Linked DNA regions of Flavivirga spongiicola. The protein of the gene in region 1 interacts with the protein of each later gene in a pairwise test. Links are inferred from orthologs where the notes say so. Each region holds a gene or a part of one and is shown on either strand. Other genes may lie near its edges.

What was found.
Region 2: the proteins of lpdA (region 1) and odhB interact in binary tests that used the Escherichia coli proteins (3 or more experiments, as listed by UniProt). The link is inferred for Flavivirga spongiicola from one-to-one orthologs.

Annotation. Positions count from the first base shown.
Region 1 is NZ_JAUOEO010000001.1:4,795,733-4,799,023, reverse strand. The notes cover bases 285-3,240. They hold lpdA (dihydrolipoyl dehydrogenase), read left to right. Parts: upstream 285-1,040; coding sequence 1,041-2,441; downstream 2,442-3,240. Other genes in these bases: Q4Q47_RS18990 (helix-turn-helix domain-containing protein), read left to right, coding at 2,642-3,240; Q4Q47_RS19000 (ankyrin repeat domain-containing protein), read left to right, coding at 456-959; Q4Q47_RS19005 (S41 family peptidase), read left to right, coding at 285-374. In the rest of the region: more of Q4Q47_RS19005, read left to right, coding at 1-284; more of Q4Q47_RS18990, read left to right, coding at 3,241-3,291. UniProt on the Escherichia coli protein: Lipoamide dehydrogenase is a component of the glycine cleavage system as well as of the alpha-ketoacid dehydrogenase complexes.
Region 2 is NZ_JAUOEO010000001.1:2,608,059-2,611,340, forward strand. Bases 129-3,075 are described here. They hold odhB (2-oxoglutarate dehydrogenase complex dihydrolipoyllysine-residue succinyltransferase), read left to right. Parts: upstream 129-971; coding sequence 972-2,180; downstream 2,181-3,075. Other genes in these bases: Q4Q47_RS10450 (2-oxoglutarate dehydrogenase E1 component), read left to right, coding at 129-925; Q4Q47_RS10460 (response regulator), read right to left, coding at 2,831-3,075. Also shown: more of Q4Q47_RS10450, read left to right, coding at 1-128; more of Q4Q47_RS10460, read right to left, coding at 3,076-3,282. UniProt on the Escherichia coli protein: E2 component of the 2-oxoglutarate dehydrogenase (OGDH) complex which catalyzes the second step in the conversion of 2-oxoglutarate to succinyl-CoA and CO(2).

The DNA.
Region 1 (3,291 bases):
AAACTAAGGTTAAAGAACCAAAACCGTTACATTTTACTGGTAAGATTTATGTGTTGATTAATGGAAATTCATTTTCGGCTTCTTCTTTAATATCTACGCATTTAAAAGCGACCAAAAGAGCCCTTTTTGTTGGGGAAGAAACAGGAGGCGCCTATAATGGCACGGTTGCAGGTATTTATAAAGTCTATGAGCTGCCAAATACCAAGTTAAAAATAAGAATGGGAATGATGCAGGTAGAAGCGCCTCAAAAACAAAATCCAGATGGCTATGGTGTAAAACCAGATGTTGAAATTTTACCTACGATTAGTGATAGGGAACTAAAAAAAGATACAGAGTTAGATTGGGTATTAAAGGATATTAAAAATAAAGGATAATTGGGGCTTGTCACAATACCGTGTTAAACTTCTAGATTTGTTGACTATTCTTTTTTAGTTTTATTGAAAATCAACCAAACCATGAATCGCAATCAGTTTATTAAATCGGCAGGAATAGCCTCTTTAGTTGTTCCTTTAACACCTCTATTCTCTTTTTCAAAACCACAGGAAGACCCAAAACTAAACAAGGCTTTGGTTGAGGAATTTGTACGAGTCTCACATGGAAAATTAGACATGGTCAAAGAGCTTTTAAATGAACATCCAAACCTATTAAATGCTGCTCATGATTGGAAATTTGGTGATTTTGAAACAGGTTTAGGAGCTGCAAGTCATGTAGGAAATAAAGAGATCGTAAAATATTTAATTAGTAAAGGGGCACAGGGAAATATTTTCACTTTGGCCTTGTTTGGTAAAACAGATATTTTAAAAGCGATGATAGAATTTTCCCCAAGTTTACTTTATGCTAAAGGCCCTCATGGTCTTACATTGCTGCATCATGTAAATAAAGGAGGAGATGACGCTCTGGAAGCTAAAGAATATATACTTTCTTTGGGTTTAAAAGAAACACAATTCCCTTTATATTAAGCTTATATTTTTTATTGCCTTCCCGTAAAACATTCGTATTTTTGTGATTCGATTTTAAAATAAAAACATCAAAAATACTTTATGAATTCATACGATGTAGCCGTAATAGGTTCAGGCCCTGGAGGATATGTAGCAGCAATACGTTGTGCACAATTAGGAATGAAAACTGCCATTATAGAAAAGTATTCTACACTAGGAGGTACTTGTTTAAATGTTGGTTGTATACCAAGTAAGGCCCTTTTAGATTCTTCTCATCATTATGAAGATGCAGTGAAGCATTTTGAAGAACATGGCATAGAAATACCTGGAGACGTTAAGGTGAATTTAGAAAAAATGATTGCCCGCAAACAAGCAGTTGTTGATCAAACTACCGGTGGTATTGATTTCTTGATGAAGAAAAATAATATTGATGTTTATCAAGGTTTAGGAAGTTTTAAAGATGGGACTCATATCATTATTTCCGGAGAAGAAACCACTGAAATAGAAGCAAAAAACACCATTATTGCCACTGGAAGTAAACCTTCAAGTTTGCCGTTTATAAATATTGATAAAGAGCGAGTTATAACATCTACCGAAGCTTTAAAACTTAAAGAAATACCAAAACACTTAATCGTCATTGGTGGAGGCGTTATCGGTTTAGAACTTGGACAAGTTTATAAAAGATTAGGAGCCGAAGTTTCTGTAGTTGAGTTTATGGATCGTATTATTCCAACTATGGATGCAGGTCTATCTAAAGAGCTCAATAAAGTTTTAAAGAAACAGAAATTTAAAATGAATGCCTCTCACAAAGTTAAGTCTGTTGAACGTGTAGGAGATGAAGTTATTGTAAAAGCAGATAACAAAAAAGGAGTAGAAGTAGAATTTAAAGGAGATTACTGCTTAGTATCTGTTGGCCGTCGTCCATATACAGATGGCTTAAATGCTGAAGCTGCTGGTGTAAAATTAAATGATAGAGGGCAGGTTGAAGTCAATGAGCATTTACAAACGAGTGCTTCTAATATTTATGCGATTGGAGATGTGATTAAAGGTGCTATGTTAGCACATAAAGCTGAAGAGGAAGGTGTGTTTGTTGCAGAAACATTAGCAGGACAAAAACCGCATATAGATTATAATCTCATACCAGGTGTTGTTTATACGTGGCCAGAAGTTGCTGCGGTTGGTAAAACAGAAGAACAACTTAAAGAAGCTGGTGTAGCGTATAAATCAGGACAATTCCCAATGCGTGCTTTGGGTAGAAGTAGAGCTAGTATGGATTTAGATGGGTTTGTAAAAATTCTTGCAGATAAAACGACTGATGAAATTTTGGGAGTACATATGGTTGGTGCTCGAGCTGCAGATATGATTGCAGAGGCTGTCGTAGCTATGGAATATAGAGCATCTGCAGAAGATATATCACGTATGTCTCATGCGCACCCTACATTTACAGAGGCTATCAAAGAAGCGGCGTTGGCGGCTACTGATGATAGAGCATTACATATATAGTTCATTAAGATATTTTAAAAATAAAAGAAAAGCGAACTTATTGAGTTCGCTTTTTTTATTGCTATTTTTGGAATATGCAGAGCGTTCCTATTCATATAAATATTTTAGGCTTACTAATTTTTGTAGGCATTTGTTTTGGTCTTTTTATATCTTATTTTTTAATTAGAAAATCAATACATAATAAATCTCCTAATTTGTATATGGGGATTTTAATTTTGGTTTTATCACTTATCATGTTCGAAGGTTGGCTTAATTATACGGGCTATATCTTTAAAACATTGTGGCTCACTAATTTTTCAGAGCCTTTAAATTTTGTAATCGCTCCACTTATTTACTTGTTCAAGATGTCTCAATTAGGCAATAAAAGAAGTAAAAAAGATGGGTTTCATTTTATTCCTTTTGTGTTATGGTTTGGGTACTGTCTTTTGTTCTTTTTTCAAGAAGATGTATTTAAATATAATGACAGTATTGGTGTTATGAATTTAGACATACCATATATTGAAACAGCAAAAGTATATACGGGAGATCCTTTGGGAATTCGTAACTATGTTAATCTAGCCACTATCATTCACATTCTTATTTATATTACTGTTGTAATGTACCATTTAATTAAATCGGCAAAGAAAAGAGGAGAATCCATTTTTATGACTACAGATAAAACATTGAAATCTCTTAGAAATTCATTTTATCATTTTTTAATAATTACACTTATTTTAATTTTTGTGAAAATCACTTTTAAAAGTGATGTTGGAGACTACCTGATCTTTTTATATATCTGTTTTATGATTTTTTTGACTGGGTTTCAAATGATGAATACCTCTCTATATTATACAGAAGTATCTTCATTTTT
Region 2 (3,282 bases), 2.2 Mb from region 1 along the record:
ACGTGGCACATTTAGTCATCGTCATGCCATTTTAAGAGATGAAATATCAGAAGAACGTATTAATTTATTAAATACAAACTCTGAGAATAAAGGTAAAATGGATATTTATAATTCCTTTTTATCTGAATATGGGGTCCTTGGTTTTGATTACGGTTATGCCATGGCGAATCCAAATACATTAACTGTTTGGGAAGCACAGTTTGGTGATTTTAGTAATGGTGCACAGATTATTTTTGACCAATATCTATCGGCAGCTGAAGATAAATGGAAATCTCAAAACGGTATTGTTGTTTTATTACCTCATGGATACGAAGGACAGGGGTCTGAGCATTCATCAGCTAGAATAGAACGTTATTTACAATTGTGTGGTGAAGATAATATGATTGTTGCAGATTGTACGACACCAACAAACTTTTTTCACCTATTGCGTCGTCAGATGAAACGCGATTTTAGAAAACCATTAGTCGTATTTACACCCAAAAGTTTATTGCGTCATCCAAAAGCAGTGTCGTCAATAAATGAGTTGGCAGGTGGTAAATTTGAAGAAATCATAGATGATACGATTGCTCCCAAACATGTGAAAAAATTAGTTTTTTGCACGGGTAAATTCTATTACGATTTATTGGCAGAAAGAGACTTGTTAGAAAGAGAAGATGTCGCTTTAGTGAGAATTGAGCAATTGTTCCCATTACATTTAGAAAGTATACAAGATGTTATAAATAAGTATCCCAATGTAGAAAAATATGTTTGGGCACAAGAAGAGCCTAAAAATATGGGAGCTTGGAGTTTTATGGCGCAACGTATGGATTTGGTTAAGTTAGAAGTAGCTTCAAGGTCATATAGTTCGGTGCCAGCACCAGGATCCAGTACACGAGATAAAAGAAGACAACGCGCTGTAATTGATGCTGTTTTCAATATCGACTAATTTAATATTAAAAGAAATAATTCATATACAATTAAAATTATAAAGAATGATTTTAGAAATGAAAGTGCCTTCGCCGGGGGAATCCATTACAGAAGTGGAAATAGCAACATGGTTAGTGGAAGATGGAGATTATGTTGAGAAAGACCAAGCTATAGCTGAGGTAGATAGTGATAAAGCAACTTTAGAATTGCCAGCAGAAGCTAGTGGAATCATTACGCTTAAAGCAGAAGAAGGTGATGCTGTTGCTGTTGGAGCTATTGTCTGTTTAATAGACACAAGTGCTACAAAACCTGAAGGGGATGCATCTAAAGCAGAGAAAAAAGAAGAAGCACCAAAAATGGAAACACCAAAACCGGCTATTCCAGAAGCAAAAACATATGCAACTGGTTCTGCAAGTCCTGCAGCTAAAAAGATTTTAGCAGAAAAAGGGATGGATGCCACTTCTATTTCTGGAACAGGAAAAGATGGGAGAGTTACTAAAGAAGATGCTGTAAAGGCTATACCTTCTATGGGAACACCAACAGGAGGAAGTAGAGGAACGTCGCGAAGTAAAATGTCCATGTTGCGTCGTAAGGTGGCAGAGCGTTTAGTTGAAGCTAAAAATACGACAGCTATGTTAACAACTTTTAATGAGGTTGACATGTCTCCAATTTTTGCATTACGTTCTGAATACAAAGAAACATTCAAAACGAAACATGGTGTTGGTTTAGGGTTTATGAGTTTCTTTACATTGGCAGTTGTTAGAGCATTAAAAATGTATCCAGCAGTTAACTCAATGATTGACGGAAAAGAAATGCTAAGCTATGATTTTTGTGATATTAGTATAGCTGTTTCTGGACCAAAAGGCTTGATGGTTCCTGTCATGAGAAATGTAGAGAATTTAAGTTTTAGGGGTGTGGAAGCAGAAGTAAAGCGTTTAGCTATTCGTGCTCGTGATGGACAAATTACGGTTGATGAGATGACAGGTGGAACGTTTACCATATCTAATGGAGGGGTTTTTGGTAGTATGTTGTCTACACCTATTATTAATCCGCCACAAAGTGGTATTTTAGGAATGCACAATATCGTAGAACGTCCGGTAGCCATTGATGGAAAAGTAGAAATACGTCCAATTATGTATGTTGCACTTTCTTATGATCATAGAATTATTGATGGTAAAGAAAGTGTAGGTTTTTTAGTTGCTGTAAAAGAAGCTTTAGAGAATCCAGTAGAAATATTAATGAATAATGATATTAAGAAAGCTTTAGAGCTTTAGTAATAAATATCTAAAATGTTAAAAAAAGGAGCTACCAATTATTATTGGTAGCTCCTTTTTAATTAACTAAGTATAAAAAAACTAACTAAAACACATTATAAGGTTTATAGAAATAACAATAATGACCAAAACACCTAGTCCTATCATACAGTACTTGTCAATAACATCATTTCCTTTTTGCATTGTTGTTACTTTAAACTTGTTATTTCCTTAAATGTTTAGATTAAAAACTCTGAACCTATGTAGAACAGAGTTTTTATGAAAAATTCCCTCTCAAAGAATTAATTAATAGCCCTGTAAAGGTATGTTGCATAGACGAAAAAAAAAATACGCAGTTCTACGTATTTTTAATTAAAGAAGATGATCGTATGTCAATTAAATCTCACAAAAACACTTGTGATTCGTTTATATCACTGGTTTTGTTTTTAAAATAGAGTTTATGAATTTCTGGTTTATTGTTCATTTAGACGTCTTCAAAAAATAAGTTAAATGATTTGTGCGTCATTTTAAAAACTTAATTGATTTAAAAAAGCGAAGGCCCTAAATCTAACAATTTAGAACCTTCTTTAATTCTCCCTAAGAACTAATTAATAGCCCTGTAAAGGTATGTTCTAGATATGAAAAAAAAAATAAGCACTTCTACGTATTTTTTAAAAATGAGCTTTATTTAAATTGGCCCAAATTGAAAGCGATGTAGGTTTGTTATCTAAGCCTAATTTGGCAACGATATTACTTCTATGCTTATCTACAGTACGAACAGAAATTGATAAGTCTTCTGCAATATCATGACTGGTTTTGTTTTCGGAAATAAGTCTTACTATTTTTAGTTCGGACTTCGTTAACAAATTTAATACATCAGGCTTTTGTTCTAAATTGCTTGAGTTTAAATAAGATGCAATTTCTTCGCTAAAGTATGGAGTGCCATTTATAACATGCTTGATACAAGTTTCAATTTCTTCAATGGCAAACTCTTTTAAAATATACCCAAAAACGTTAAACTCTTTAGCTTTATCATATAGGTCTTCTTCTTTATCAAAAGTGATAAGGATAATTTTGGTGTTTAAATGGTTTTTTTTACAGGCTTCGGCTATTTCCAGCCCTG